One region of the Sphingomonas sp. 4RDLI-65 genome, then DNA from elsewhere that is predicted to be linked to it. Evidence: riboswitches for the same ligand, from Rfam matches in the RefSeq annotation. Region 1 holds a riboswitch; each other region holds the start of a gene.

Region 1 (10,407 bases):
CTGGTCGACGTCGCTATCGGCTGGCCGCCTGCGCTGTATGCGCGCATCGGCCACCCGGTCGGCGGGTTTGCCCGGCTGATCGGCTGGGCAGAAACGCGCTGGAACCAGTCCTCGTCGCCTGCCTCGCGTCGTGTCGCCGGTGTCGTCACGCTACTGATGATAGTCGCCGTCGCGATCGGCCTATCCTGGCTTGCGGCAACGATCGCGCGGCTACTGCTCGGCGATGCGGCATGGATCGCGATCGGACTGATGGCCGCACCCGGCCTGGCGATCCGCAGCCTCCACGATCATGTCGTTCCCGTCGCCCAAGCACTGGAACAGGGCGATCTCGAAACGGCCCGCACGCGCGTCGCAATGATCGTCGGGCGCGACGTGGCGGCGCTCGACGAGCCCGGCATAGCCCGTGCCGCGATCGAGAGCCTCGCCGAGAGCGTCTGCGACGGCGTCGTCGCGCCGCTGTTCTGGCTGCTGGTCGGCGGTCTGCCCGGCCTGTGGGCGTACAAGGCCATCAACACCGCCGACAGCCTGATCGGCCACCGCGAGGAACGCTGGCGCGCATTCGGCTGGGCCGCCGCCCGCACCGACGATCTCGCGAACCTGATCCCCGCGCGGCTCAGCGGCGTGCTGCTGTGCCTTGCCGGTCACGCCGGCCTTGCCGGTATTGCTGGCCACGCCGGGTGGCGGACGATGTGGCGCGATGCCGGCAAGCACGCCTCCCCCAATGCCGGCTGGCCCGAGGCGGCCATGGCGGGCGCGCTGCACCTTCGCCTCGCAGGACCGATCGCCTATGATGGCGTGCGCGTCGCCAAGCCGTATATCGGCGAAGGACGCACCGCCGCCACCGCCGCGGACATTCGCGCCGCGCTCGCCATCTATCGCCGAGCATGCGGACTGTTGCTACTGATCGCCGGAGGGATCGCATGGCTGCTCTGATGCTGCAGGGGACCGGTTCGGACGTCGGCAAGTCGGTGCTGGTAGCCGGTCTCTGTCGCGCGTTCGCCAATCGCGGGCTTTCGGTCCGCCCGTTCAAGCCGCAGAACATGTCGAACAACGCCGCCGTCACCGCCGATGGCGGTGAGATCGGCCGCGCGCAGGCGACGCAGGCGATCGCCTGTCGCGTCGAGCCCAGCGTCGACATGAACCCGGTCTTGCTCAAGCCACAAGGCGACCGCACCTCGCAATTGATCGTCCGCGGCCAGGTCCGCGGCATCCTCGCCGCAGCACGTTGGCGCGAGGGCCGCGAAGGCTTGCTGGTCGATGTCCTCGACAGTTTCGAGCGACTTTCCGCCAGCTGCGACCTCGTGATCGTCGAAGGCGCCGGCAGCCCGGCCGAAATCAACCTGCGCGCCGCCGATATCGCCAACATGGGCTTCGCACGTGCCGCCGACGTGCCCGTGATCCTTGTGGGTGACATAGACCGTGGCGGCGTGATCGCGGCGATCGTCGGCACGCGCGCGGTGATCGATCCGGCCGATACGGCGATGATCCACGGCTTCCTGATCAACAAATTCCGCGGCGATCCTGCGCTGTTCGACGATGGCTATCGCGCGATCGAGGCGCGCAGCGAGTGGCGTGGCTACGGCGTCGTGCCCTGGCTCGCCGACGCAGTACGCTTGCCGAGCGAGGACGCCGTGATCCTCGAACGCCCCGTCGCGTCCCCCGAACGCCAGGTGACGATCGCCTGCCCGATCACGCCACGGATCGCCAATTTCGACGATCTCGATCCGCTCCGGCTGGAGGCCGGTGTCACGCTCGTGATGGTGCCGCCGGGCTCGGCCATTCCCGATGTCGACATGATCGTGCTCGCCGGATCGAAGGCGACCATCCCCGACCTCGCCTTCGTCCGCGCGCAGGGCTGGGATATCGACATCCGCGCGCATCATCGCCGCGGCAAACCCGTGCTCGGGCTATGCGGGGGCTATCAGATGCTCGGCCGCTCGATCGCCGACCCGCACGGAATCGAAGGACCCGCCGGCACGATTGAGGGGCTCGGCCTGCTCGACGTCACGACGATCCTCACGCCAACCAAGACGCTCGAGCGTGTGGAAGGCCTCGCGCAGGGCGCGAGGTTCCTGGGCTATGAGATGCATATGGGCGAGACGACCGGCCCCGCGACCGTGCACCCCGTCGGCCACCGCGCCGACGGCACCCCCGAAGGCGCGACGAGCCCCGACGGCCTGGTATCGGGGAGCTACGTCCACGGCCTGCTGGCGCTTGCGGAACAGCGGGCTGCGTGGCTTGCGCGGATCGGCGTGAACGCGGTCGGGCCCGATCATGCGGCATCGATCGATGCGGCTCTGGACGCGATCGCCCGGGTCCTCGAACGCCATGTCGATCTCGATGCGATGCTCGCGTTAGCCCAATCGGCCGGCCACGGCGCCACCAATGGCGAGCGCGAGTAACAGCCCGGTCTCGACGATCTCGATCCCCGCCCCATGCGCATCACCGGTCACGCCCCCCAGCGTCCGCCGCAACCAAGCGGCGACGCCAAGGACCAGCAGCGGCGCAGCGAGCAAAGCGGGCACCGCGACGCAGGTGAGCATGAGCAGCATGCTCCAGCCGATCAGGTCGCGCGTGCGCACAGCCCCGGCGATTGCGGCCCCCAGCCCGCCGACCCTCAGTGGCGGCAACAGCACCGCCCAGGCCAGCGGCCCCATCCGCGCGACGAACGGCACGCAGGCGATCGTCCACCATCCGCTCGCGCCGACCGCATGCAACAGCACGAGCTTGGCGATCATCTGCGCCGCGATCGCGACGACGCCGAAGCTGCCGATATGCGGATCCGCCATCACCGACAGCAGCCGCGTCCGGTCGCCATGCGCGGCGCCGAGCCCGTCGGCGAGATCCGCCAGGCCATCGAGATGCAGCGCGCCGGTCACCGCGGTCCACGCCAGCAGCGCGGCACATGCCCCGGTCCACGGATCGACCAGGGCGCCGAGCCACCCCGCCGCGGCCACCAGCACGCCGATCGTTAGGCCGACGATGGGATAGAACCGGATCGCCTCGGCAAAGCCCTGCGGCGCCATCGTCACGCGTGGCATCGGCAGCCGGGTCAGGAAACCGAACGCGACGACCAGCCGCTTCATGTCGACACTCCGACAATCTGAACGGTGCGCGCTTCTCCCGGCCAGATGCGCAGCGACACCAGCGCGGCATAGGGGAGATGGAACGCCCAGAGCTGTCGCTGGTCGAACCCGCACAGTTCGGCGAGTGCCGCCCGGATGGCACCGCCATGCGTCACGACCAAGGTCGGGACCGGAGCCATGGTCGCCAGCGCTTGCGCCACACGGGTCTGCAAGATCGACCAGCGCTCACCCTGCGGCGGCGGCGCGGCGTCCGGGTCGTCGTAGAACCGCAGCAAAGCAGCCTGATCCACCGCGGCCGGGGGAAGCCCGTCCCAATCCCCGAAATCCAGTTCGCGCCACGACGGGTCGGATGTCGGGGACAGCCCAAGAGGAGCGGCGATGGCCGCCGCACAGTCCCGTGCTCGTATGAGATCGGACGATAGTATCCGAGCGAAGGTAAGACCGCGCGCGCGAGCGACGCATGCGGCAATCCCGCTCTCAGTCACCGGATCGTCGGTCCGCCCGAGCAGTCGCCCCTCGATCGCTGGCGCACCATGCCGCATCAGGTACAGCATGTGCGGCGCCGTCACGCGCCCGACACCCCGGCTTCCGCGAACGTCGCCATCCCGTCATGCGCCGCCAGCGCCGCCCTGACGAGCAACGTCGCGGTCGCCGCGCCGCTCCCCTCGCCCAGCCGCATCCCGAGCGACAGCAAGGGTTCAAGCCGCAACGCCTCGATCAGGCGCCCATGTCCAGGCTCGGCGGACACGTGCCCCGCGAGGCAGTGATCGAGGATATCCGGGCATGCCGCCGCAAGCGGTGCGATCGCCGCGCAACAGATGAAGCCATCGAGCATCACCGGCACGCCCGCGAGCCGGGCCGCGACCACGGCACCCGCGATCGCCGCCAGCTCCCGCCCGCCGAGCCGGCGCAGCGTCTCGAACGGGGTAGCGAGCCTGTCCTGATGGAGTGCGACCCCGGCCTCGACCGTCGCGATCTTGCGCAAGATCCCCTCGTCATCGACTCCGGTACCCGGCCCGACCCAGTCACGCGCCGGTCCGCCGAAGCTCGCGGTGCACAGCGCGGCAGCGCTGGTCGAATTGCCGATGCCCATCTCGCCCAACACTACGAGATCGGGCAAATCGTCGGTAACCGCCGCCGCGCCGGCATTGATTGCCGCCAGACAGTCGTCCTCGGACATCGCCGGCTCCACCGTGAAGTCCGCGGTCGGACGGTCCAGATCGAGCGCGACGACGCTCAATCCAAGCCCCGCTGCGGTCGACAGTGCGTTGATCGCAGCGCCGCCATTCTCAAAATTCGCGACCATCTGTGCGGTCACCGATGCCGGAAACGCACTGACGCCGCGTGCGACGATCCCGTGGTTGCCCGCAAAGATGATCGCGCGCCCACGATCGAGCCGCGGCCGCTCGCGCCCCTGCCAGCCTGCCATGAACACCGCGATATCCTCCAGCCGCCCCAGCGAACCGGGCGGCTTGGTCAGCACGCCCTGCCGCGCGACTGCGGCTGCGCGCGCCGCCGCATCGGCCTGAGGAAGATTGCGCAGCGCCGCCAGGAAGGCGGCGGGCGACGCGAATCCGCTCATTCGACCACGAACCCCTCTGGCGGGGTCCGGGTGATGAAATGGCCCTTCACGCCTTGCGGCCATTGCTTGAACGGTACCTGCCCGAACGCGCTTTCGCCATAGAGCCGCGCATAATCGAGGATGGCGCGGGCGGAGTCTTCGGTCGGCTCGAACCGGCCGAGCACGTATCCCACCTTGGCCGGCGCGCGGAGGTGGATGGTGCAGAAATCCTGGCACGCGAACAGGCACGGCATTTCCTGTACCGCGACCTCGGCATAGGCCGGATCGCCAGCCTGCACCGTGCGCAGCGCTTCGACCAGTCGCGCGCCGCCGCGCTTGCCGTCCGCATCGTTGCGGACCTCAGCGGAATGCCGACACGTGTTGCACGCGACGACTGCAACGCGGTTTTCGACCGGTTTCAGCATGTCCGCCCTCGCACGGACGCAAAACGAAATATCTTTGCCATGAAAACCCCTTCGGACAGTCGATTCCGCACCGCGCGATAGGGCAGGAGGCGCAGGCCTCCGGCTCTCGCGCGCGACGCGAAGCGATGTCGTCGCTCGGGGTGTTACCCGTCCGTTCGGCGCACCCTGGCCGGACGAAAGACGACCGCGACGGGCAGGTCTCCTGGCTCGCGGGTCGACGCCGGTCTGTGCCGCCTTCTCGGAACTCGCGTCCCAATGGCGTGTGGCACGGTGACTCGCCGCTTACAGTTGCAGGGGCAGCCGGGGTTCACCCGTTCCCATTTTCATTTCCCTGAGCGTTGCCGCCTCGGGAAAACCTGTCGCGGGAGGAGCGATAGGCGTACGATCGACGGTAGACAAGCAGCCTCTAATCCTCCCCTGACAGGGGAGGATCAAGACGTCAGAACTCCACCCCCGCCTGCGCCTTCACCCCCGACCGGAACGGATGCTTCACTTGCGTCATCTCCGTCACCAGGTCCGCCATCTCGATCAGTGCATCCGGCGCGTTGCGCCCGGTTATGACGACATGCGTCATCTCAGGCTTAGCCGCCAGCACCGCCAGCACCTCGTCGACCGGCAGATACTCATACCGCAACACGATGTTCAGCTCGTCGGCCACCACCATCGCATAGGACGGATCGGCGATCATCCGCTTCACCTCGTCCCACGCCTCGCGCGCCACTGCGATGTCGCGCGCACGATCCTGCGTGTCCCACGTGAAGCCCTCCCCCATCGGCTTGAACTCGCACAGGTCCGGGAACGCATCGAACACCGCCTTCTCGCCGGTCGCCATCGCGCCCTTGACGAACTGCACCACGCCGACCTTGCGCCCATGCCCGATCATCCGCACCGCCATGCCGAACGCGGCGGTCGACTTGCCCTTGCCCTTGCCGGTGTGGACGATGATCAAGCCCTTCTCGATCGTCTTGCTCGCGACGATCTTGTCGTGGACCTCCTTGCGCCTGGCACTCTTGGCATTCTGCTCGTCGTCGGTCCGCATGATCATGTCCTCTCGTCCTCCCGATGGCGGATCGCGCCGCGCGGCGCTAGAGCGTCCCCCATGCTCCGCATCACCGACCTCAAGCTCCCGCTCAACCACGCCGACGAAGCGCTCCCCGCCGCGATCCGCGATCGCCTGCGCGTCACACCGCGCGACCTGATCCGCTACACCGTGGCGCGACGCGCGCACGATGCCCGCGACAAGATGGACATCCAGCTCGTCTATTCGGTCGACGTCACGCTCAAGAACGAGGACACGGTGCTCCAGCGCTTCCGCAAGGACCGCCACGTCCAGCGCACCCCGGACACGGGCTATCGCTTCGTCACCAAGGGCGGCGCGAGCTATACCGGCCCGCGTCCCGTGGTCGTCGGCGCAGGCCCGTGCGGGCTGTTCGCGGGCCTGATCCTCGCGCAGATGGGGTTCCGCCCGATCATCCTCGACCGCGGCAAAGTCGTCCGCGAGCGCACCAAGGACACGTGGGGCCTCTGGCGCAAGAGCGTCCTCAACCCCGAATCGAACGTCCAGTTCGGCGAGGGCGGTGCCGGCACCTTCTCCGACGGCAAGCTCTGGAGCCAGATCAAGGACCCGCGCCATCTCGGCCGGAAAGTCCTGACCGAGTTCGTGAAAGCCGGCGCACCGCCCGAAATCCTGACGGAAGCACATCCGCACATCGGTACCTTCCGCCTCGTCACGATGGTCGAAAGCATGCGCGAGACGATCGAGGCGCTGGGTGGCGAATACCGCTTCTCGACCCGCGTCGACGGTCTCGACATCGTCGAGGAGGCGGGCACGCGCCAGCTCCGCGGGCTCCACCTGAGCACCGGCGACTATCTCGAAGCCAACCACGTCGTCTTCGCGGTCGGGCACAGCGCGCGCGACACGTTCGAGATGCTCCATGCCAAGGGCGTCCACGTCGAGGCCAAGCCCTTCTCGATCGGCGTCCGCATCGAGCATCCGCAGTCTTGGATCGACGAAGCCCGGTTCGGCCCCTGCGCGGGCCACCCCGATCTCGGCGCGGCGGCATACAGCCTGTCGCACCACTGCAAGAACGGGCGGACGGTCTACAGCTTCTGCATGTGCCCCGGCGGCACCGTCGTCGCCGCGACCTCCGAAGAGGGCCGCGTCGCGACCAACGGCATGAGCCAATATTCGCGCAACGAACGCAACGCGAACTCTGGCATCGTCATCGGCATCGATCCCGAGCGCGACTATCCCGGCCACCCGCTCGCCGGGATCGAACTCCAACGCCACTGGGAATCGCGCGCCTATGTCGCCGGCGGCTCGAACTACAAGGCGCCCGCGCAACGCATCGGCGACCTGCTCGCGAGCCGCGCCTCGACCGCGCTCGGCTCGGTGATCCCGTCGTACAAGCCGGGCGTACATATGACCGACCTGTCGGAGTGCCTGCCCGAGTTCGCGATTACGGCCTTGCGCGAGGCGTTGCCTGCGTTCGGCCGCGAGATTCCCGGCTACGACCACCCCGACGCCGTCCTGACAGGGGTCGAGACGCGAACCTCTTCGCCAGTGAGGATCACGCGCGGGGACGACTTCGTGAGCCTCAACACCCCCGGCCTGTTCCCGGCGGGCGAAGGTGCCGGCTATGCGGGGGGAATCCTCTCCGCGGCGGTCGACGGGATAAAGGTCGCCGAGGCCGTCGCGCTCAGCCTGACTGCATGACTGACGGGACTAACTTCCAGAATACCTCCCCGGCGGAGGCCAGGGCCCAATTGGGGGACGTCACTCACAGGGGACTACCCTACGTTACTGGGGCCGTCCCAATTGGGCCCGGCCTTCGCCGGGGTGGTCCGGGTGTTCGGTGGGCAGACGCGCGACCCAATTGGCGGTGAGCAAAGAAGCCATCCGCTAGCGTCGAAACTTCACTTCACCCAATCAGGCCGCGTCTTGATCAGCCACGCCCGCGGCAACCCCGTCGGCTTAGCCACGCCGTCGAGCCGCCGCGCACTCACCAGCGCCACGCGCTTCAGGATCATCTGGTCCTTGAACGCATCCATCCCGCCGCCGGTCGGCTTGGCGAGGATGCGCTTCACCACGTCCATCCCCGCAACGACGTGACCGAACGCCGCATACCCCGGATAGCCCGCCCGCGCGTCCATCGCCGGCGCAGGCCCGACGGTGATGAAGAAATTGCCGCCCGCCGACGCCGGGTTCATGCCCCGCGCCATCGAGATCGTCGCGGCGCCGTGCTTGATCCCGGTCATCGCGGTCGTTTCGAGCGGGAACGGCGGCAGGATGCGGCGCGCATCGGTGCGGATTCCCGCCTGGATGAAGCCGAGCTTCGGCGCCGATTTCTGCCGGCTCGCGCGGTAGAAGTCGGTCCCGTCGAACCGCCCGTCATCGACATATGCGAGGAAGTTCGCGGTGGTCTTCGGCGCATGGCGCGTGTCGAGCGCGAGCAGGATCGGTCCCTCCGAGGTCACGAGGCGGACGCGGACGATCCCCGGTTTCGGTCCTGCGCGGTTCGCCTGCTGTGCAGATCCCGCCGTGGCGAGCGCCGCAATGGCGAACAGCCCCATCATGATACGCCGCATCGTAGGTCACTCACGCTTTTACCGATGGAGGTCGGCTAGCGGTCGGGGTGCGGCGACGCAAGCGAGGGTGACCGAGTGTGGTTGATCGAAAGTACTTGCCACCCGGCGCTACACCACCCCGGCGAAGGCCGGGGCCCAATTGGGGGACGGTAATGTCGAAGGACCGTCTGCCGTTACTCCCGCCTTGCCAATTGGGCCCCGGCCTTCGCCGGGGTGGTATTGAACGATCAAGTCTGTTCGAACGCCTTCCCCTCAAACATAGCGCGGGATCGGACCCCATTGCGGTGTCTGGTCGGGCAAATCGACCATCGTCTCGTCGACGAAGCACCAGCCCCAGCCTTCGGGCGGGTCGTAGCCCTCGATGATCGGATGCCGCGTCGCCTGAAAATGCGCAGTCGCGTGGCGGTGCGGGGAATCGTCGCAGCAGCCAACATGCCCGCAGGTCCGGCACAGTCGTAGATGCACCCATTGGCTCCCCATCCGCAGGCAGTCTTCGCACCCTTTCGCACTCGGCTCGACCGCCGCGATCGTGTCCATATGCGTGCATCCGTAGCTCATCGTCCGCTCCGTTCCGCGGCGTCGGCCAAGGCCATATGGACCTGCGCGACCACCGCCGCGCCCTCGCCGACCGCCGCCGCGACTCGCTTGGTCGAGCCCGCACGGACGTCGCCGATCGCAAACACCCGCGCGCGGCTCGTCTGCAACGGCAGGGCCGCCATGCCGGTGATGATAAAGCCCTTGTCGTCGGTATCGACGCAGCCCTGCAACCAGCCGGCATTCGGATCGGCGCCGATGAACAGGAACAGATGGCGCACTTCGCACCGGCTGGTCGATCCGTCGATGCGATTGCGGAACGTCGCCGCGGTCAGCCCGGTCGCCCGCTCGCCCTCCAGCCCGACGATCTCGCTCCCGACATGCAGAGTCACGTTGGCCAGCGCGGCGATCCGGTCGATCAGGTATTTCGACATCGTCGCTGCTAGATCGCGTCGGACGATCAGGTGCAGCTGCTTCACGCGCGGCGCGAGGAACACCACCGCCTGCCCCGCCGAATTGCCGCCGCCGACCAGCGCCACTTCCTCGCCCTCGCACAACCGCGCCTCGATCGGCGACGCCCAATAGGAGACGCCCGCCCCCTCGAACATCGCCAGATCAGGAATGTCAGGCCGGCGATAGCGTGCGCCCGATGCGACGATCACGGTGCGCGATCGCACCTGCCGCTGGTCGGGCAGCGCAAGGATCAGCGGATCGTCCGCCGGTCGCGCATCGTCGCAATCGAGCCGGGCCACTTCCAGCGGAATGGCGATCTCGGCGCCGAACTTCAGCGCCTGGTTGAACGCACGCCCGGCCAGCGCCTGCCCCGAGATGCCGGTCGGGAACCCCAGATAATTCTCGATCCGCGCCGACGCGCCCGCCTGCCCGCCGATCGCGCGTTCGTCGAGCACGATCACCGACAGTCCCTCGGACGCGGCATACACCGCCGCCGCCAGCCCCGCCGGCCCCGCGCCGACGATCGCGACATCGTACACCGCCGCCGGATCGAGGTCGGGCGTGATCCCCAGGCATGCCGCCACCTCGACGTCGGACGGTCGTTTCAGGACTGTCCCGTTCGGACAGACCACCAGCGGCAGGTCGCCGTGCGGCACCCCGATCCGCTCGACCAGCGCGCGCCCCTCCTCGTCCGACGCGGCATCGAGCACGATGTTGGGATAGCCCGACCGCGTGAGGAAACCCTGCAACCGGACGATGT
Region 2 (10,407 bases), on a different contig from region 1:
ATCTGGTCGACTTCTTCGAGCGCGAGATCCCCGCGCGCCGGACCGGCGACGGCCAGGATTTCTTCTCGCAATTCTGCCGCGCGACCGATGACGACGGCGCGCCGTTGAGCGCGCTGGCGATCGCCGACCACATGAATTTCCTGATGATGGCGGCGCACGACACGATCACGTCGTCCGCGACGAGCCTCGTCATGCTGCTCGCGCGCAATCCGGACTGGCAGGAGCGGTTGCGCGAGGAAGTCGCCGCGCTGGATACGGCGCTGCCGCTGACCGAACAGCTCGATCGCCTGATCCTCACAGAATATGCGTTCAAGGAATCGCTCAGGATGATGCCGCCGGTCCCGTCGATCCCGCGCCGCGCACTGAAGGATTTCAGCTTTGGGGGGTATGACATTCCGGCGGGGACGAGCGTCGGGACGGCGATCACCTACACGCACCGGATGGCGGAATACTGGCCCGATCCCGAGCGGTTCGACCCGCTGCGCTTCACGCCCGAAGCGTCGAAGGGGCGCCACCGGTTCGCGTGGGTGCCGTTCGGCGGCGGCGCGCACATGTGCATTGGGCTGCATTTCGCGACGATGCAGATGCGGCTGCTGATCGCGCATCTGCTTACGCGCTACCGGATCGAGGCGGCGGCGGGCAGCGGTGATGCTTGGCAGGTGTTCCCGATCCCGCGCCCAAAGGATGGTTTGCCGGTGACGTTCGTGCCGCTTGCCTCCACGTGATAATGTGTCATCGTGCCGCGGTTCATTCGAAGGAGCCGTTCGTTGCGCTTGACCCTTGCTCTCCTCCTGCTCGCGGCGACGCCGGCCTTTGCCCAGCAACAGCCGGTTGCTCCCGTACCCGACGGCTCGACGCGCAGCTTCACCGGGAGCGACCTGTTCGGCCTGACGATCGCCGCCGATCCGCAGATCAGCCCGGACGGCAAGACGATCGTCTATGTCCGCCGCACCGGCGACGTGATGACCGACAAGATGCAGTCGTCGCTCTGGCTGATCGACGTCGCGAGCGGTCGGCAGACGCCGTTCGCCACCGATGGCAGCAGCCCGCGCTGGTCGCCCGATGGTGCGCGGATCGCCTATGCCGCGCGCGACGGCGAGGGATCGCAGTTGTTCGTCCGCTGGATCGGCGGTGCGCAGAGTGCGCGCGTGACGAGTTTCCCCGGTGATCCGCAGGCGCTCGCCTGGTCGCCGGACGGGACCAAGCTCGCCTATATCGCGACGGTGGCGGGCGAGGGGACCAAGCTCGGCACGCAGCCACCCAAGCCCGAGGGCGCGAAATGGGCTGAGCCGCTGACGATCATCGATAGGGTCAATTACCGCAACGACGGGCCGGGCTATGTGAAGCCGGGCTACGACCATCTGTTCGTGGTCGGTGCCGACGGGGGCGCGGCCCGGCAGCTCACATATGGGAAGTTCGACGATGGCGGTCCGTTGTCGTGGACGCCCGATGGCCGCAGCATCGTCTTCGCCGCGATCCGTGGCCCCGCCGCCGATCGCCAGGTGATGAATTCTGACGTGATCGCGGTCGATGCGGCGAGCGGCACGATGCGAACCCTCACGACGCGCGACGGTCCCGATGCCCAGCCGCGCGTGTCGCCGGATGGGTCGAAAATCGCGTGGCTCGGCTTCGACGACAAGCGCCGCAGCTATGAGAACACGCAGCTCTATGTCGGCGACCGCGACGCCGCCTCGCCGCGCTCGCTGACCGCCACGCTCGACCGTGCGATCGAGGACGCGGTGTGGTCCGCCGACGGCCGCAGCCTGTATGCGAGCTACGACGACCGCGGCCAGCGCCGCGTTGCGCGCGTCGGTGTCGATGGCCGCGTCACGCCGTTGATCGACAATGTCGCGGGCGGCGGGCTCGATCGGCCCTATACCGGCGGCGAGTTCTCGGTCTCGAAGGGCGGCACGATCGCCTATACCGGTGGTGATGCGAGCGCACCTGCCGACGTCTGGGTGCTGGCAGGTGGCAAGCCGCGCCGTCTGACGACGCTCAACGCGGTGCTGGCCGGATCGAAGGCGCTCGCACAGGTGCGCAAGATCGCGGTGACCGCGCCCGATGGTCGCCCGATCGACGCATGGCTCGCCACCCCGCCGGGACGCGTCGCGGGGCAGCGCGTGCCGCTGATCCTCGAGATCCACGGCGGACCCAACGCCGCCTACGGCCCCGGCTTCGCGACCGACATGCAGCTCTACGCTGCGGCCGGCTATGCGGTGCTCTGGACTAACCCGCGGGGCTCGACCTCCTATGGAGCCGAGTTCGCCAACCTGATCGACAAGACCTATCCCGCCGCGGATTACGACGACCTGATCGCCTCGGTCGACGCGGCGATCGCGGAGGGCACGGCCGATCCCGACAATCTGTTCGTGACCGGCGGATCGGGTGGCGGGCTGCTGACCGCGTGGATCATCGGCAAGACCGACCGGTTCAAGGCCGCCGCGACGCAGAAGCCGGTGATCAACTGGATCAGCGAGGCGCTGACGATGGACAACACGCTGTTCACCTCGCGCTATTGGTTCACCAAGCTGCCGTGGGAGGATCCGATGAGCTATTGGAATCGCTCGCCGCTGAGCATCGTCGGCAACGTCAAGACGCCGACCCTGGTGGTGGTCGGTGGCGACGATTACCGGACGCCGGTGAGCGAATCCGAGCAATATTATGCAGCGCTCCAGATTCGCGGCGTGCCGACCGCGCTGGTGAAGGTGCCGGGCGCAAGCCACGGTGGCCTCGCCGCACGCCCGTCGCAATCGGCGGCAAAGGCGTCGGCGATCATCGCCTGGTTCGATCGATACCGGAAGCCGGCCACAGCAATGGCGGCAGAAACACAGGGAGCAGCACGATGACGATACGGTATATGATGCTGGCCGGCGTGGCGCTGGTCTCGACGGCGGCTGTCGCGCAGGTCCAGCCTCCGCGCGTGGCGAAGAAGCCGTTCCAGGTGACGTCGCCCAACGGCGCGCGCGAGGACGATTATTACTGGCTGCGCGACGATACGCGGAAGAACCCCGAGATGCTTGCCTATCTCGCCGCGGAGAACGCCTATGCCGATGCGCAACTTGCCTCGCTGAAGCCGCTCCAGGCCAAGCTGTACGAAGAGACCGTCTCGCATATCAAGCAGGACGACAGCTCGGTCCCGTATGCGAAGGACGGCTATTATTACGGCTCGCGGTTCCAGACCGGCGCGGATTACCCGATCCTGGAACGCCGCAAGGGCAGCCGCACCGCGCCTGCCGAAACGCTGTTCGACGAACCGGCGATGGCGAAGGGCCACAGCTTCTTCGCGCTGAGCGACTGGGCGGTGAGCCCCGACAACGCCCGCGTCGCCTGGGCCGAGGATACCGTCGGGCGGCGCCAATATGTGCTCAAGGTGAAGGACCTCGCGACCGGCGCGACGATCGCTGACACCGTGTCGAACATCGAGCCCAACGTCGTCTGGGCCGACGACAACAAGACGGTGCTCTATGTCGAGAAGGACCCGGTCACGCTGCGGGGGTACCGCGTGAAGGCGCATGTCCTCGGTACGCCCGTGGCGAGCGATCGGCTGTTGTACGAGGAGAAGGACGACACCTATTCGATGGAGGTCTCACGCACCGCCGACGACAAGTTCGTCTGCATCGGCGTGAGTAGCACGGTCAGCGACGAGCAACGCTGCGCACCCGCCGTGGCACCGACCAGCTTCACGATCGTCGCACCGCGGGCGCGCGAGTTCCGTTATAGCGCGGATCATATCGGCAATCGGTGGATCATCCGCACCAACAAGGACGCGAAGAACTACAAGCTCGTCACCGTCGCCGACGCCGATCTGGCCAAGGGCATTGCGGCGTGGCGCGACCTGACGCCGGCCAGCGACACCGTCTTCATCGAGGGGTTCAAGCCGTTCGACGGGTTCGTTGCGATCGACCAGCGCGAGGGCGGCAACCGGATGATCCGGGTGCTGAGCGATGCGGGCAAGTCGACCGCGGTGACCGCTGACGAACCCGCCTATCGCATGTCGCTCGACGTCAACGAGGAGACTGCGACGCCGTGGGTCCGCTACACCTACGGCTCGCTCGTCACGCCTACCACCACGTATGAGGTCAACGCGAAGACCGGCGAGCGCCGTGTATTGAAGGTTGCGCCAGTGCCGGGCTACGACCCCGCGAAATACGTAACAGAACGGGTCTGGGCACCCGCGAGAGACGGCACGCGGATTCCCGTGTCGCTGGTCTACGCCAAGGGCACCAAGCGCGACGGCACCGCGCCGCTCTTCCAATACGCCTATGGCAGCTACGGCATTTCGAGCGACCCCGCCGTCGATCCCGGCCGGATCGGCCTGCTCGACCGCGGAATGGTCTATGCGATCGCGCATATCCGCGGCGGGCAGGAGATGGGGCGCGGCTGGTATGACGACGGGCATCTGCTCAACAAGAAGAACAGCTTCACCGACTTCATCGACGTCACCCGCTATCTCGTCGCGCAGAAATACGCCGCCAAGGACCGCGTCGCGGCGATGGGCGGCAGCGCGGGCGGGCTGCTGATGGGCGGCGTCGCGAACATGGCGCCGGCCGACTACAAGCTCATCATCGCGCAGGTGCCGTTCGTCGACGTGGTTACGACGATGCTCGACGCGTCGATCCCGCTGACGACCTTCGAGTACGACGAATGGGGCAATCCCGCGCAGAAGGCGTCCTACGATTACATGCTGAGCTATTCGCCATACGACAACGTCGAGGCGAAGGCGTATCCGGCGCTGTATGTCGGCACCGGGCTATGGGACAGCCAGGTGCAATATTACGAACCGACCAAGTGGGTCGCCAAGCTCCGCGAACTGAAGACCGACACCAACCCGCTGCTGTTCCGCGTCAACATGGAGGCGGGCCATGGCGGCAAGTCGGGGCGCTTCGAGCGCTATCGTCAGAATTCGGAATGGCAGGCGTTCATGCTGCAACAACTCGGCATCGCGAAATAGCACGCCCGTTGGCACGCGACCGAAAGCAGGGTACCGATCGCGCAGGATGCGGCTTCCAGCCGTTTCCCGTGATCGCGTCGGTGCCCGGAAGGGCTTGATTGGGAATGCGGTGCGGACGGTTCGCCGTCCTATGCCGCGGCTGTCCCTGCAACTGTAAGCGGCGAGCGAGACGCACGAGCCCTCTCCGCGAGGGCAGCCACTGGGCCGCAAAGCCTGGGAAGGCGTGCATCGAGCAACGACCCGTGAGCCAGGAGACCTGCCGGCGTCTGGTCGCTCTTGTCCCGGTCCAGGGGGTGGCCGAGGCACGGTGAACGCCGCCTGCGTGACACTGGCTGAGCGACGACCATGTGGCGGGGGCCGCATCGGCGTCGTGCGTCGGCCGCTCATGGCGTCCGGTCGTCGTATGTCCCGGCCGTTCGCGGCAGGCCCCGGTCCTCGTCGGACGCTGCGGGGTTTGTGCATGACGACTACAACACGTGAAAGACCGGTGGGGGTTTCGACCCGCAAGCGCATCGGCTGGCTGTTCGCAGGCCTGGTCGCGGCCAATATCGCCGCCTGGGGCTGGGCGTTCTCGCTGTTCCACGCGCAACCGCTGATGCTGGGCACCGCGCTGCTCGCTTGGGGGCTGGGCCTGCGCCACGCAGTCGACGCGGACCACATCGCCGCGATCGACAACGTGACGCGCAAGCTCATGCAGGACGGCCAGCGCCCGATCGCGGTCGGCTTCTGGTTCGCGATCGGCCATTCGGGGATCGTGCTGATCGCGGCGGTCGCGATCGCGCTGACCGCCAGCGCATTGTCGCAGTTCGAGGCGTTCAAGCAGGTCGGCGGCGTGATCGCGACCGTCATCTCGGCCGTGTTCCTGTTCACGATCGCGGCGATGAACCTGATCATCTTCCGCTCGGTCTGGCGCACCTTCGGCCATGTCCGCGGCGGTGGGACCTATGTCGAGGAGGATCTCGACCTGCTGCTCGGCAACCGCGGGCTCCTTGCCCGGCTGTTCCGCCCGATGTTCCGGCTCGTCACGCGCAGCTGGCACATGGCGCCGCTCGGCTTCCTGTTCGGGTTGGGGTTCGACACCGCGACCGAAGTCGCGATCCTCGGCCTCTCCGCGAGCCAGGCTGCCGACGGTCTCTCGATCGGCGTCGTGCTCGTGCTCCCGGTGCTGTTCGCGACCGGCATGGCGCTGGTCGACACGGCAGACGGCGTCGTCATGCTCGGCGCGTACGAATGGGCGTTCGTGAAGCCGATCCGCAAGCTCTACTACAACATCACCATCACGCTGATCTCCGCCATCGTCGCGATCGCTATCGGCGGCATCGAGACGCTCGCGCTGCTTGGCGCAAAGCTGGGCCTGACCGGCGGCATCTGGGACGCCGCGTCGACACTCGGCGAGAACTTCAACGGCCTCGGCTTCGCGATCATCGGCCTGTTCGTCCTCTGCTGGGTGCTGAGCTTCGCGATCTACCGCTGGAAACGCTTCGACGAGATCGAAGTCGTGCACGGATAGCTGGCGGCGTGCCGGAAAGTCCTCTAACCCACCCCCGAGGCTCGGTTGTACCGAACCTCACAGATCGCGCCGGTGCCCGAAAGGGCTTGAATGGGAATGCGGTGCGGGAGGCTTCCTCGCAATGCCGCGGCTGTCCCTGCAACTGTAAGCGGTGAGCGAGACGCACACGTCCTTCGTTTCGGAGGGCAGCCACTGGGTGCAAACCTGGGAAGGCGTACGTCGAGCCTCGACCCGCGAGCCAGGAGACCTGCCAGCGTAACGGTCGCTCTTGCCTTGATCCAGGGGATGGTCGCGGCACGGTTCTCCGTCTGAGCGACGAACGCGTGCGGCCGAAAGGTCGCGCGTGCGTGTGCTCGAAGGAGAAGTAGAATGTCCGACCGTTCGCCCAATCTGGCCAAGGTCCCCGTCACCATCGTCACCGGCTTCCTGGGCGCCGGCAAGACCACGCTGATCAGCCACCTGATCCGCAACGCCAACGGCCGCCGTCTTGCGGTCGTCGTCAACGAATTCGGCACGCTCGGCATCGACGGCGACATCCTCAAGGGCTGCGCGATCCCCGATTGCCCCGCCGAGAACGTCGTCGAACTCGCCAATGGCTGCATCTGCTGCACCGTCGCCGACGACTTCATCCCGACCGTCGAGACACTGCTCGCACTCGACCCGCGCCCCGACCACATCCTGATCGAGACGTCCGGCCTTGCGCTGCCCAAGCCATTGCTCAAGGCGTTCGACTGGCCCGCGATCCGCTCGCGCATCACCGTCGACGGCGTCATCGCGCTCGCCGATGCCGAGGCAGTCGCCGCCGGGCGTTTCGCCCCAGACGTCGCCGCGCTCGACGCCCAGCGCGCCGCTGACCCCAGCGTTGATCACGAGACGCCTTTGTCGGAGGTGTTCGAGGACCAGCTCGCCTGCGCCGATCTCGTGCTCCTGACGAAGGTCGATCTCGCCGGTCCCGAAGGCGTCGCCAAGGCGCGCGCCGTCATCGCCGCCGAGTCCGCACGTCCCCTCCCGGTCATCGACCTCACCGACGGCATCATCGATCCCCGCGTGATCCTGGGCCTCAACGCCGCCGCCGAGGACGACATCGCCAGTCGCCCCTCGCATCACGACGGCGAGGACGATCACGAGCATGACGATTTCGACAGCGTCGTCGTCGAGTTGGGCGAGATCGCCGACCCCGCCGCCCTCACCGCGAAGATCGAAGCGCTCGCCCGCAGCGCCGACATCCTCCGCGTGAAAGGGTACGCCGCCGTCACTGGCAAGCCGATGCGCCTGCTCGTCCAGGCGGTCGGCGCGCGCGTCCGCACGCAATATGATCGCCTCTGGCGCGCAGGCGAACCCCGCCGCACGCAACTCGTGGTCATCGCCGAGCACGACCGCATCGACGAGGCCCGCATCAAGGCCGCGCTGGACGCCTGAGCCCCGATGCACGTCGTCTTCCGCGAGACCCACGGGCTGGAGGAAAGCGCGGTCCCGCAGGACCTCGCCCAATCCCCCGCGGATCTCGTCGTCCTGTCCTTCTCCGACGGCGACCTCGGCGCGTTCGCCGCGGGCTGGAGACGTGCGGATGCGGCCGGAAGCCGCCTCCCGTCGCTGCGTCTCGCGAACCTGACCGCACTCCAGCACCCGCTCTCGGTCGACACCTATGTCGAGCAAACGCTGGCCGGCGCCAAGGGCATCCTGATCCGGCTGATCGGCGGCCGCTCCTACTGGAGCTACGGCCTGCAACAGGTTGAGAACCTCGCGTGGGAGAAGGGCATAGCGCTCGCCGTCCTCGCAGCAGACGGCCGCATCGACACGCGCCTCGACGCCGCCTCGACGATCCCGCTGTCGACGCTGCGCCGCTTGGCGCATCTCTGCGACACCGGCGGCGCGGTCGCGGCGCAAGCGGCACTGGCCCAGTTCGCGCTGGCCGCCGGTTGCTACGCCGGCCCGGTCAGCGGAGTCCGCGCGATCGCCGACGTCGGCGGCTGGCAACCGCACGACGGCGTAACGTGCCCCGCCGCGTTCGCGCTCAACGCGCACCGCCCCCGCGTGCTGGTCGTCTTCTACCGCTCCTACCTGACCGCCGCAGACCTCAACCCGATCGAAGCGCTCCACGCCGAACTGACCGCGCGAGGTTTCGACGTCATCGCCCTCTTCGCGCCCTCGCTCAAAGCCCCCGACGCAGCCGGCTGGCTATCTCGCTGGGTCACAGCCCTGAAGCCCGCCGCGATCGTCAACGCCACCGCGTTCTCCGCCCGCGGCGCCACCGACACCACGCCGCTCGACGGCGCCGACGTCCCCGTCTTCCAGATCGCGCTAGCCACGTCCGACCGCGCAGCTTGGGCCGGCGCCACCCGCGGCCTCTCGCCCGCCGACCTCGCCATGCACGTCGTCCTTCCCGAAGTGGACGGCCGCCTCTTCGTCGGCGTCGCCAGCTTCAAGGAAGCCGCGACCAGAGACGGCGACCTAGAATATACCCGCCGCGAACACCGCGCTGACCCGGCACGCATCAACGCCATCGCCGCGCGCATTGAATCCTGGACGAAACTCGCCAGCAAACCCGTCGCCGACCACCGCCTGGCGATCGTCCTCTCAACCTACCCAGGCAAGGCATACCAGATGGCGCACGCCGTCGGCCTGGACGCGATCGCCTCCACGCAAGCAATCCTCGCCGACCTAACCGAAGCCGGGTACGCGATCATGCCCGACACCAGCGATCTTGCGATGTCCCGCATAAACTGGCCGCTTGCCGAGTACCGCAGAGCCCTCGCGCACTTGCCCGAAGCACTCCGTAGCGATCTCCTGGAAACCTGGGCCGACCCGACCGAAGACTTCACCTTCACCGCGATCGACCACGGCGGCGCGCTCGTCGCCCTCCAACCCGAACGCGGCCGGACCGAGCAGCGCGCTGAGGAGTATCACGACCTCTCCCGCTGCCCCTGCCACGCCTATGTCGCCTTCTACCTGTGGCTCCGCACGCGCGGCACCGACGCGCTGATCCATGTCGGCGCGCACGGCACGCTCGAATGGCTCCCCGGCAAGTCGGTCGCTCTGTCCGACGCCTGCTGGCCCGAAGCGCTCACCGGCGCGATGCCCGTCATCTACCCGTTCATCGTCAACGACCCCGGCGAAGCGGCGCAAGCCAAACGCCGCATCGGCGCGGTCACGCTCGGCCACGTCCCGCCACCGCTCGAACGCACCCGCACCGGCGCCGGCCTCGGCCGTCTCGAAGCACTGCTCGACGAATTCTCCAACGCCGACGGTCTCGACCCCGCACGCCGAGACCGCCTGCAACGCGACATCCGCGACGAAGCCACCGCCACCGGCCTCGCGGTAACGCTGGGCCTCGACGACGCGCAGTCCCAAGCCGAGGCGATCACCCGCATCGACACCTTCGTCTGCGATGTGAAGGAGAGCCAGTATGGCGACGGCCTCCACATCTACGGCTGCGGCGAGCACGGCGAGGGCGAACGCGCCGGGCTCCTGTCCGCGCTCCAAGGCAAACGCGTCGCACCTGGCCCCTCCGGCTCCCCGTGGCGAGGCCGCGCCGACGTACTCCCGACCGGCCGCAACCTCTACACCACCGATCCGCGCGCAGTGCCTTCGCGGGCCGCACATACCCAGGGCGTAAAGCTCGCCGACGAACTCGTCCGCCGCCACTTGCAGGACCACGGCGACTACCCCCGCAACCTCGTCGTCGACCTATGGGCTTCCGCGACGATGCGGACCGCAGGAGAGGAGTTCGCGATGGCGCTCCACCTGCTCGGCGCGGAGCCAGTGTGGGACATGCAGTCGGACCGCGTGACGGGCGTCGAGATCCTGCCGCTGGCCAACTTCGACCGCCCCCGTATCGACATCACGCTGCGGGTCTCCGGCCTGTTCCGCGACGCCTTCCCGACACTCTGCACGATGTTCGGCCAGACCGTCCGAGCGCTCGCTGCACGCGATGAACCGGCCGACT
Region 3 (10,407 bases), on a different contig from region 1:
CTAGAGAGCGCGACGCCCGATCAACTGACGCCGTTCCAGGGCAGCGTCGCTTATGGCAGCCGCGATTCGGTCGACGCGCAGGGCTCGGCGGCGCTGGTACGCGGGTCGGGGTTCGCGACTTTGTCGGGGGCTTACGCGCGCGGGGATGGCTTTACGCCGACCGTCGAGGAGAGCCGCGGGATCGTCGATCGGGCCGCGCCGTATGAGCAGGCGTCGGGCGCGCTGCGGACCGTTGTCGGGATCGGCGCGAAGACCGAATTGCAGATGAATGCGAGCGCATTCACCGATCGGCGCGACCGGGGAAGCGACTTTACCGACAACAAGAGCGAGGGGGCGGATGCGAGCGTCCGGTTGATCGGGCGCGGGCGTTGGGGGTATTCGGCGCTGGCGTATCTGCAGACACGGGCGTTCGCGAGCAGCTTCAACAGCATCAATGCCGCGCGGACGACCGCGATCCAGTCGTTGAACCAGTATAATACGCCTGCCACCGGGCTGGGCGGACGGATCGAGATCGCGCCGCCGCTCGGCGAGAGCATCACGCTGAGGCTGGGGGCGGATATCCGCGACGTGAGCGGCAAGACGCAGGAACTCTATACGTTCGTCAACGCGGCGCCGACGCGGCGGCGCGAGGCTGGCGGCGGCACCACGACGACCGGTGTCTTCGCGGATGGGAGCCTCGTGGCGGGCGACTTCACCTTCAGCCTTGGCGGACGGGTCGACTGGTGGTCGATCGATGGCGGCTATCTGACGGAACGGCCGCTGGCCGGCGGGGCGGCGCTGACCAATCTGCGCTATGCGGATCGCGATGGCAGCGAGACGACCGGTCGGGCGGGCGTGGCGTATCAGCCGGTCGAAGCGATTACGCTGCGCGCTGCCGGGTATCGGGGCTGGCGACTGCCGACACTCAACGAACTGTATCGGCCGTTCCGTGTCGGCAACGATGCGACTGCGGCGAACGCGTTGCTATCGCCGGAGCGGCTGACCGGGGTCGAGGGTGGCGTCACCCTGACGCCTGCGCCGGGGGTCAGCATTGCCGCGACCTATTTCTACAACCGGCTGAAGGATGCGATCGCCAACGTCACAACGACCAACCCGCCGCAGGTGCTGCCGGGGGTCGCGACCTACCGCGTCCGCCAGAATCTCGATGCGATCCGCGCGCATGGGTTCGAACTGGATGCGGCGTATCGGCCGGGTCCGCTGGGCGTGCAAGCATCGTGGTCGCACACGAACTCGAAGGTCGAGGGTTCGGGGATCACCGCCGCTCTGGACGGCTTGCAACCGGCGCAGACCCCGCGTGACCAGGTGTCGGGAACGGTCGACTGGCGGCACGATGCGGCGGCGCTGTCGCTGACCGTGCGGCATATCGGTCGGCAGTTCGACGACGATCAGAATACGCGGGTGCTTGGGGCCGCGACGACGCTGGATGCGTATGCCGCGCTGCCGATCATGCGGTCGCTGGTGGCCGAGGTCCGCGGGGAGAATTTGTTCGGCGAGCGCATCGAGGCGGGGATCAGTGGCGCGAACATAGTCGAACGGGCCACGCCGCGGACGATCTGGGTGGGGTTGCGGTACGGGCTTCGGTGATACTTCTCCATTGAGGGAAACGAAGACAGCGTGTTTCCCCGCGAAGGCGGGGATCCAGTCTGGGCTCCCGCCTTCGCGGGAGAACAAGGAAGGGAAAGCGACGTCCTGACCAACACGCCACCACCCCGGCGGAGGCCGGGGCCCAGTTGGGGAACGTCGCTAACTAAGCGCGGTCCTTCGTTACTGTGACCTTGCCAACTGGGCCCCGGCCTCCGCCGGGGTCGCGCTGTGGACGGTGAGCCAGCTTACCCCAGCGCACCCCCTTGGCGGGAACGACTGTAGAGCGTTCCCCGCGTTGACCCGTGCACGACGCGCGACTAATGCCGCTCTCGTGAAGGGTCCCGGCGACGGGATCAAAAGGGAAGTCGGTGCGCGGGCCGGGTCGTCACGATCCAAATCCGCAAGACCGGCGCTGTACCCGCAACTGTGACCGGATAGCGGCCACCCCGATATGCCACTGGGTTTCGACCTGGGAAGGCGGGGTGGGCGCGGCGACCCGGAAGCCAGGAAACCTGCCTTTCACGGTCGATCCACTGCGCGGGCGGGTGCTCCGGCGCGGACGAGTGCTCCGGTTCAGCCGGGCTTCCTCGAGCGAGAGACGTCTGCCGCTCCCGAATGGTCGTGGGCGGTTCTGCCAGGACGTACCCCATGACGAAGTTCTTCCTTCTACTCGGCGCCGCGGCGATCGCAGCGCCTGCTTATGCCCAGACCATCCCCGATACCGATGCTCCCGAACTCGTCGTCACTGCGAGCCGCGTCGCACAGCCCGCCAGCGAGATCGGCCAGGCCATCACCGTCATCGACCGCGCCGAGATCGAGCGCCGCCAGACCGTTGTCGTCTCCGATCTGCTCGCGACCACGCCCGGTGTCACCGTCACGCGCAACGGCACCGTCGGCGCGCTGACCAGCGTCCGCATCCGCGGTGCAGAGGCGGACCAGACGCTCGTCGTGATCGACGGCGTCCGCGTCAACGATCCGTCGTCGACCGGCGGTGGCTTCAACTTCGGCAATCTGCTGTCGAGCTCGGTCGAGCGGATCGAGGTGTTGCGCGGCCCGAACTCGGTGCCGTGGGGCAGCCAGGCGATCGGCGGCGTCGTCAACATCATCACCGCCGCACCGACCGAAGGCGTGCAAGCTCGCGCCAACGCCGAATATGGCTATGCCGACAGCGTGTTCGCGAGCGCAGGCGTGTCGGGTAAGTCCGGGCCGGTATCGGGCTCGCTGACCGGCGGCTATCTGCGCACCGACGGCATCTCGTCCGCCGCCAGCGGCACCGAGCGCGACGGCTATCGCCAATATGGCGCAACCGGACGGGTGGGCGTCGAGTTCGCACCAGGCATCGGCCTCGACCTGCGCGGCTATTTCGCCGACAGCCGCGTCGAGATCGACGGCTTCCCGGCCCCCGATTACGTGCTCGCCGACACGCCCGAATATTCGAAGACGCGCGAGGCTTACGGCTATGCCGGGCTGCACGCGAACTTCGCTGACGGTCGGATCAACAACCGCGTCGCGTTCACGATCGCCGACATCAACCGCGACAATTACGACCCGAGCTTCGGCAGCGATCCGACCTTCATCGGCCGCGGCCGCAGCGAACGCTACGAATACCAGGGCGACTTCCGCCCGTTCGACCAGGTCCGCGTGGTCGCCGGAGTCGAGCGCGAGAACAGCCGCTTCAACGACGGCTTCACCTTCGCGGATACCGGCATCAACAGCGTTTACGGCCAGCTGATCGTCAAGCCGCTCGACATCCTCACGATCACCGGCGGCGTCCGCAACGACGATCACGACGATTTCGGCAGCCACACGACGTTCGGCGCAAACGCCGCGCTGGCGCTGCGCACCGGCACCACCGTCCGCGCGAGCTACGGCGAAGGCTTCAAGGCGCCGACGTTGTACCAGCTCTTCTCCGACTACGGGAATCGCGGCCTCGATCCGGAGACCGCGCGCAACTTCGACGTCGGTGTCGAGCAGGCGTTCCTCGCCAACCGGGTCCGCGCAGGCGTGACCTATTTCAACCGCCGGACGCGCAACCAGATCGACTTCCGCGATTGCAGCCCTGCAGAGCAGACGACCGCCGGTTCGATCTGCGTCGACCGCCCGTTCGGCGTCTACGACAACATTGCCCGCGCCGAGGCGGACGGCGTCGAGTTCACCTTGGCCTTGCGCCCGGTCGACGCGCTGACGCTGACCGCGAACTACAGCTATATCGACACCGAGAACCGCACGATCGGTAGCGATTTCGGCAACGATCTCGCGCGCCGTCCCAAGCAGACTGCGAGCGTCGACGCCGATTACCGGTTCGCGTTCGGACTGTCGGTCGGCGGTACCGTGACGATGGTCGGCGACAGCTTCGACGACGCCGCCAACACCGTGCGGCTCGACGGCTATGCGCTGGCGGGCGTCCGCGCGGAAATGCCGATCACCGACCAGATCGCACTGTACGGCCGCGTCGATAACCTCACCGACTCGCGGTACGAGACGGTCGCGGGCTACGGCAATTACGGTCGCGCGGCGTATGGCGGCGTGCGGTTGCGGCTGAAGTGAGGCGAAGGCCGATCCTCCTCGCGCTCCTGCTCGGGGGCTGCGCGCAATCCCCCGGAGCGGGCGGTGGCGGGGGGATCGTCTCGACCAATCCGTGCGTGGATTCGGTGCTGGTCCGGATCCTGCCCGCATCGCGGATCGCCGGGATCAGCCATTATTCGCAAGATCCGTCCGCGACCTCGATCCCGCTCGACGTCGCGCGTCGGTTTCGCGGAATCGCCGGGACCGCCGAGGAGGTGATCGCGCTCCACCCCGATCTCGTCATCGCCAGCACGTATACGCCGCCGGCGACCCAGGCGGCCTACGCGCGGGCCGGGCTGAAGACGCTGCTGCTCGGTATCCCGGACTCGATCGCGGAGAGCCAGGCACAGGTGAAGCAGATCGCCGACGCGGTCGGTGCGCCCGCGGGTGGCGTGCGGATCAACGCCGATATCGATCGCGCGGTGGCGCGCTGGAGTCGGACGGATGGACTGTCGCCGAGCGCGTTGCTCTATATCAGCGGCGATCTCGCAACCGGGGGGAGCACGTTGCTGAACGAGATGATGACGCGTGTTGGCTTCCGCAACGCCGCCGCGAGCTACGGCTTGACGCATACCGGCACGCTCTCGGCGGAGACGATCGTGACGCAGCCCCCCGCGATCGTGATCGCCCCCGAACGCGCCAGCCGCGGCACCGCGCTGCGCCGTCGGTTGTTGCCGCGTACGCCGCAAGCCGTCTTCCCCCGCGTCCTGATCAACTGCGGCGGCCCGACCATTCCGCCCGCGCTCGAACACCTCGCCGCGATCAGGGCAAGGCTGTGATGCGACACCCATACCAAAACCACCCCGGCGAAGGCCGGGGCCCAATTGGAATGGTGGAAATAATGGAGCGCTGCACGCCGTCACGATCGTCCCCCAATTGGGCCCCGGCCTTCGCCGGGGTGGCGGCGGTGTTTGGTATGAGCGAGGAGGCGTTCTGATGACCCGCACGCCCAAACTCATCGGGCTCGGCCTGCTGGTCATCCTCCTGTTCGGCCTGTCGCTCGGCTGCGGCAAAGTCTGGGTGCCGCTCGACGCCTGGTTCTCGAGCGACCCGCGCTGGTGGATCATCCTCGAACTCCGCCTGCCGCGCGCGGTCCTCGGCCTCGTGCTCGGCGCCACACTCGGGCTGTCGGGAGCAGTCCTGCAAGGCTATCTCCGCAACCCGCTCGCCGACCCCGCCGTCGTCGGCATATCGTCGGTCGCAGCACTTGGCGCAGTCGCTGCGATCATCTTCGGCCTCGGTTCGGGACCCGCGATCTTCGTCGCCGCGATGCTCGGCGCAGGCGGCGCGGTCGCGCTGCTCGCCGCGCTGACATGGCGGTCGCCGAGCGCGATCACCTTCATCCTCGCCGGCACCGTACTCGCCAGCCTCGCCGGCGCGCTGACCGCGTTCCTGATCTCGATCGCGCCGAATCCCTATGCGGTCGCCGAGGTGATCGACTGGATCATGGGCGCGCTGACCGACCGCGGCTGGACCGACATAAAGCTCGCACTGCCGCCGATGCTGCTCGGCGGCGTCCTGTTGATGCTCACCGGCCGCTCGCTCGATGCGCTGTCGCTCGGCGAGGTGGCGGCGCGGTCGCTGGGGATACGGATGGGGCGTGTCCGGTGGCTAGTCGTGCTCGGCACCGGGCTCGTAGTGGGTGCAGGCGTCGCCGTGACAGGCGTGATCGGCTTCGTCGGCCTCGTCGTGCCGCATCTGCTGCGCCCGATCTTCGGCCACCGCCCGAGCGCCTTGCTGCTGCCTTCGGCGCTAGGCGGCGCGGCGCTTGTGCTCGCCGCCGACAGCCTCGTCCGCCTCGCCCCTGGCGCCGGCGAAGTCCGTCTCGGCGTCGCGATGGCCTTGATCGGCGCGCCGTTCTTTCTCGGGTTGCTGGTCAAGGAACGGGGCCGCGCATGGATCTGATCGTCGACGTGCTGCGCGTGAAGCTGGGCAAGCGCACCGTCCTTCACGACGTGTCCGCGCATCTCCGCCCCGGCCGAGTCACCGCGATCCTCGGTCCCAATGGCGCCGGCAAGAGCACGCTGGTCAAGGCAGCCGCCGCGCTCGTCGGTGGCAGCGCGGGCAGCGTCCGGCTCGACACGCAGGACGTCGCGACGATGGACCCGCGCGCCCGCGCCCGCGCGATCGGCTATCTCCCGCAGGACGCGACGGTCCACTGGAACATCGTCGCGCGCGACGTCGTCGCGCTCGGCCGCCTGCCGCACCTCGGCGCGCATGCCGCGCCATCGCCCGAAGACCACGCCGCCGTCGAGCGCGCGATGCACGATACCGAGACCGCGCACCTCGCCGATCGCCCGGTCGGCGAACTCTCCGGCGGTGAGCGCGCCCGCGTCCTGCTGGCGCGCGTGTTCGCAGGCGAACCCCGCTGGCTGCTCGCCGACGAACCGCTCGCCAGCCTCGACCCCTCTCACCAGATCGACCTGCTCGCCCGCCTGCGCGCCTATCCCGCCAGCGGGGCAGGGGTCGCGATCGTCCTCCATGACCTCGTCCAGGCGCAGCGCGCGGCGGACGACGCGCTGCTGATCGCCGACGGTCGGATCGTTGCGTTCGGTCCGGTCGCCGAGGTGATGACCGCGGACACGCTCGCGCGCGTGTTCGGCGTCCGCGTAGCGCCGCTCGACGATGGCGGCCGCCGGTTGCTGGTCCCGGTCGGGCGCGTCGAGATCGGCTAGCCAAGCGACACGCCCGGTGGATCGAGGCTAAGCCGGGGTCGGCGAGGTGAAAGATCATCGACGCGCCGGGCCCGGTTCACTATCCCGCGCCGGGTGATCGACATTCCCGCCCCCCTTCGCCTGCGCCTCGACGGCGACGCCCTCGTCCAGAACTGGCGCACGCTCGACCGCATGAGCGGCACCGCGGCCTGCGGCGCGGCGGTGAAGGCAAACGGCTACGGTCTCGGCGCGATCGAAGTCGCCCGCCGCCTCGCCGACGCCGGCTGCCGCGACTTCTTCGTCTCGAACTGGCAGGAAGCCGCCGAACTCGCGCCGCTGGGCCTGACCGTGTCCGTCCTCCACGGCGTCCGCGACGAGGACATGCCCGCCGCGGCCACCGGCTTCGCCCGTCCGGTCCTCAACACGCCCACCCAGGTCGCCCGTTGGAAAGCCGCAGGCGGCGGTGCGTGCGATGTGATGGTCGACACCGGCATGAACCGCCTCGGCGTGTCCGCGGACGACATCGCAGGCGGGCTGCTCGACCACCTCGATATCGAGACGCTGATGAGCCATCTGGCCTGTGCCGACGAGGACTCGCCGATGAACGCGGTCCAGCGCGACCGGTTTGCCGCACTCGCAGGCGCGACATCGGCGAAGCGCATGAGCCTCGCCAACTCCGCAGGCATCGCGCTCGACGGCTATGCGTTCGATCTCACCCGTCCCGGCCTCGCGCTCTACGGCGGCGTTCCCCGGAACGAACTAAGCGCGATCCGGCAGGTCGTTCGCCCCGAGGCACAGATCCTGCAACGCCGTCGCGTCCATGCGGGCGACAGCGTCGGCTACAACGCACTCTGGACCGCCGAGGAAGATACCGAGGTCGCGATCGTGAACCTGGGCTATGCGGACGGCTATCGACGGCATTTCACTAATGTCGGCGCAGCGTTCGCGTCGGGCCGGGTGTTGCCCGTCCTCGGCAGGGTGTCGATGGATCTGGTTGCGATCGACATCGACGCGGCCCGGGATCTGGCGGAGGGCGACTGGATCGAGTTGGACTACGCCCTGCCCACCAGCGCAACCGCATCGGGGCTTTCGCAATATGAGCTGCTCACCGGCCTTGGCCAGCGGTTCGAGCGGGCGTGGACGACTAGCTGATAGTCCACGGATCGATTGGCTCTGCGCGGATCCAGCGCGTGGCCAGCCATTTCGCCCCTTGCACTACAGGCAATCCGGCGTGCCGGCTGGATTGGTCGATCGCGCCGTCCCGGGTCAGCGTCCGGAAGACGATCGCATCGCCGCCGCGGGGCGTGATCGTCAGGTTGCTTGCGGGGAAATGTGTTTCGCCGCCGCCATAACCCTCGTTCAGATAGATCAGAACGGTCGCGATGCGCTGGTTCGCGGCATCCTGGATCGTGTCCAGATGCAGCCGGTATTGCTGCCCTGGTCGGTACCGCAATATCGTGAGCGGTTCGCCTTGAGCAATCTTCGTTCCGCTTGCGGCCGCAATGCGCTGGTTGAGCGCACGAACGACCAAATTCTCGCGCGCAGGCCCGATCGCGGTCCCGTCCGAGGTCCGGATCGGATGCGCGATCCAGCGACCTGTGCGCGGATCGATCACGCGGGCAGGCTCCAGCATCGTTGCCGCGACGCTGGCAAGATGTGCGCATTCCGCAGGGGTGAAAAATTTTGGAAAACGGATCACATCGGGCGAAGCGCTCAGTATCTCCTGCGCCGGCAAAGCGATCGGCGCGCCCGCAACATCGATGGCCATCGCCTCGAGCAGCGCCAATTGCTCCAGCGCGATCGGATCGTTTCGTGCCGCGGTTCGCAACAGGGCCAGAGCGGCCGGCCAGTCGGCCTTGCCGCCGCTACCGTTGGCCGTCAGCGCGATCTCCATCAGCGCGGCATCGACATGACCGATCGAAACGGCCCTGGCCAATAGCGTGCGAGCCTTGGCGAGGTCCCGGGAAACGATGTCGCCAGCGAGATACCATACCGCCAATTGCATCACTGCATCGACGTCACCGCGCTCTACGCCGGTGTTCAAAACTACAAGGGCTTCCGGTGCTTGGCCGATCGAAACCAGGTGCAGAGCCTTGGATGCAGCGCTTTGTGTCATGCCCGGTTTCGTATCAGATGGAGCGCGCAAAGCACCAACGCGGAAAACAAAAAAAGGGCCGAGTTTCCTCGACCCTTTTTCTAAACTTGCCGTTCCGATTGCTCAGAATCTAGCGGTGACCCCGATATAGCCGAACCGACCGCGGTTGTCATAGATCGCGCTGCCTGCGCCGACACCCGTGAGACCGTACGGCGGCAGCTTGTTGCTGACGTTGTTCACACCGAAATACATGTTGAAGCGCTCGGTCACGTCAACTCCGGCACGGATATCGTGATAGGTGACGGCCGGGTATTTTTCGATCGTTGCATAGTCGGCATTCTGCGGCGCCTGACCATTCACCGAGTTATAGTCCTCGAAAGTGTTCAGGTACATCTTGTCGATCCAGCGTACCGAGTAGCCGAACGAGACCTTGCCGATCTTGACGTCTGCGGTGATGTTGAACTGGTCGGAAGGATCGCCCAACTCGCCGGTGATCGTGTTCTTGAAGCTTGGATCAGCCGGATTGGTGAAGTTGTCGCGCTGGATCACATGAGTCCAGATGCCCTTGGCGGATACTTCACCCCAGCCGAAGCGGTGGTTGTAGGCGATGTTCGTATCGATGCCGGTCGCCTTCAGCTTGGCGAAGTTGGCAGTCGATTGCAGCAACGAGCCTTCGAGAACACGGAAGGGGATTTCACCGCGCGGACCGCCACCGGCGCCTGCGCGCTTGAACAGGGCACAGAACGGATTGTTCAGGGTTGGCGAGTCGTAGCAGAGATTCAGGATGTTCTGCGCGGCAACCGCGGAGATCACCTTGTCGACCGTGATGTTGTAGTAATCGGTCGAGATCGAAAGGCCCGGCAGGAAGCGCGGCTGGAACACGCCGCCGATCGTATAGGACTTCGAGGTTTCCGCCTCTAGCTGCGGGTTGCCACCGCTGATGATCTCCAGCGACGAGTTGTAGACATAGTCATAACCAGCGGGAGCACCGGCGGCGGTGCAATTCGCTGCACGGGTAGCCGAACCTGTGCCTATGTTGCGGGCCGAGCAGGGATCGTTCGGTGCAGGCGTGAAGTTCTGGCTCTGGGCCGAATACAGGTCGCCAAGATAGGGCGAGCGCACCGACTTCGAATACGAACCGCGCACCATCAGATCACGGATCGGACGCCAGTTTACACCGCCGCCATAGGCATAAACCGTGCCGACCGAACCCTTGTAGTCCGCGACTCGACCCGAGCCGTTGATCGTCAGTTCCTGCAGAAGCGGAACGTCCTTGATCAGCGGGATCGAGATTTCGCCGAACGCTTCCTTCACCTCGAATGCCGGCGAGCGGAAGGCGGGGATCGCGTTGTAGAACGCGTATCCGGCCTGCGTTACCGGATCGAGATCATAGGACAGCGTCTCGCGACGATATTCGCCGCCCACCGAGAACGCGATCGGACCGCCCGGAAGTTCGAACAGCTGGCTGAGATCACCGGATACGAAGCCCATGCCCTGGAACTGGGTCGC

The links. A riboswitch is a leader RNA that binds a small molecule or an ion and turns the genes downstream of it on or off. The one in region 1 is predicted to bind cobalamin.
Region 2: another riboswitch for cobalamin. It lies ahead of VH567_RS00925 (HoxN/HupN/NixA family nickel/cobalt transporter); the one in region 1 lies ahead of VH567_RS10100 (DUF1636 domain-containing protein).
Region 3: another riboswitch for cobalamin. It lies ahead of VH567_RS13745 (TonB-dependent receptor plug domain-containing protein); the one in region 1 lies ahead of VH567_RS10100 (DUF1636 domain-containing protein).

What each region holds. Positions count from the first base shown of each region.
Region 1 is NZ_JBCEBT010000003.1:409,146-419,552, reverse strand. It holds gene cbiB (adenosylcobinamide-phosphate synthase CbiB) at 1-933, shown strand, start outside; gene VH567_RS10120 (cobyric acid synthase) at 921-2,402, shown strand; gene cobS (adenosylcobinamide-GDP ribazoletransferase) at 2,355-3,086, opposite strand; gene VH567_RS10110 (histidine phosphatase family protein) at 3,083-3,640, opposite strand; gene cobT (nicotinate-nucleotide--dimethylbenzimidazole phosphoribosyltransferase) at 3,652-4,668, opposite strand; gene VH567_RS10100 (DUF1636 domain-containing protein) at 4,665-5,072, opposite strand; cobalamin riboswitch at 5,248-5,447, opposite strand; gene cobO (cob(I)yrinic acid a,c-diamide adenosyltransferase) at 5,512-6,117, opposite strand; gene VH567_RS10090 (NAD(P)/FAD-dependent oxidoreductase) at 6,172-7,788, shown strand; gene VH567_RS10085 (peptidylprolyl isomerase) at 7,989-8,660, opposite strand; gene VH567_RS10080 (UBP-type zinc finger domain-containing protein) at 8,913-9,218, opposite strand; gene VH567_RS10075 (FAD-dependent oxidoreductase) at 9,215-10,407, opposite strand, start outside.
Region 2 is NZ_JBCEBT010000001.1:231,744-242,150, reverse strand. It holds gene VH567_RS00940 (cytochrome P450) at 1-725, shown strand, start outside; gene VH567_RS00935 (prolyl oligopeptidase family serine peptidase) at 768-2,846, shown strand; gene VH567_RS00930 (S9 family peptidase) at 2,843-4,951, shown strand; cobalamin riboswitch at 5,013-5,229, shown strand; gene VH567_RS00925 (HoxN/HupN/NixA family nickel/cobalt transporter) at 5,412-6,461, shown strand; cobalamin riboswitch at 6,515-6,730, shown strand; gene cobW (cobalamin biosynthesis protein CobW) at 6,831-7,880, shown strand; gene cobN (cobaltochelatase subunit CobN) at 7,887-10,407, shown strand, end outside.
Region 3 is NZ_JBCEBT010000006.1:28,947-39,353, reverse strand. It holds gene VH567_RS13750 (TonB-dependent receptor) at 1-1,584, shown strand, start outside; cobalamin riboswitch at 1,904-2,118, shown strand; gene VH567_RS13745 (TonB-dependent receptor plug domain-containing protein) at 2,233-4,131, shown strand; gene VH567_RS13740 (ABC transporter substrate-binding protein) at 4,128-4,928, shown strand; gene VH567_RS13735 (FecCD family ABC transporter permease) at 5,086-6,054, shown strand; gene VH567_RS13730 (ABC transporter ATP-binding protein) at 6,045-6,824, shown strand; gene alr (alanine racemase) at 6,927-7,955, shown strand; gene VH567_RS13720 (2OG-Fe(II) oxygenase) at 7,948-8,949, opposite strand; gene VH567_RS13715 (TonB-dependent receptor domain-containing protein) at 9,022-10,407, opposite strand, start outside.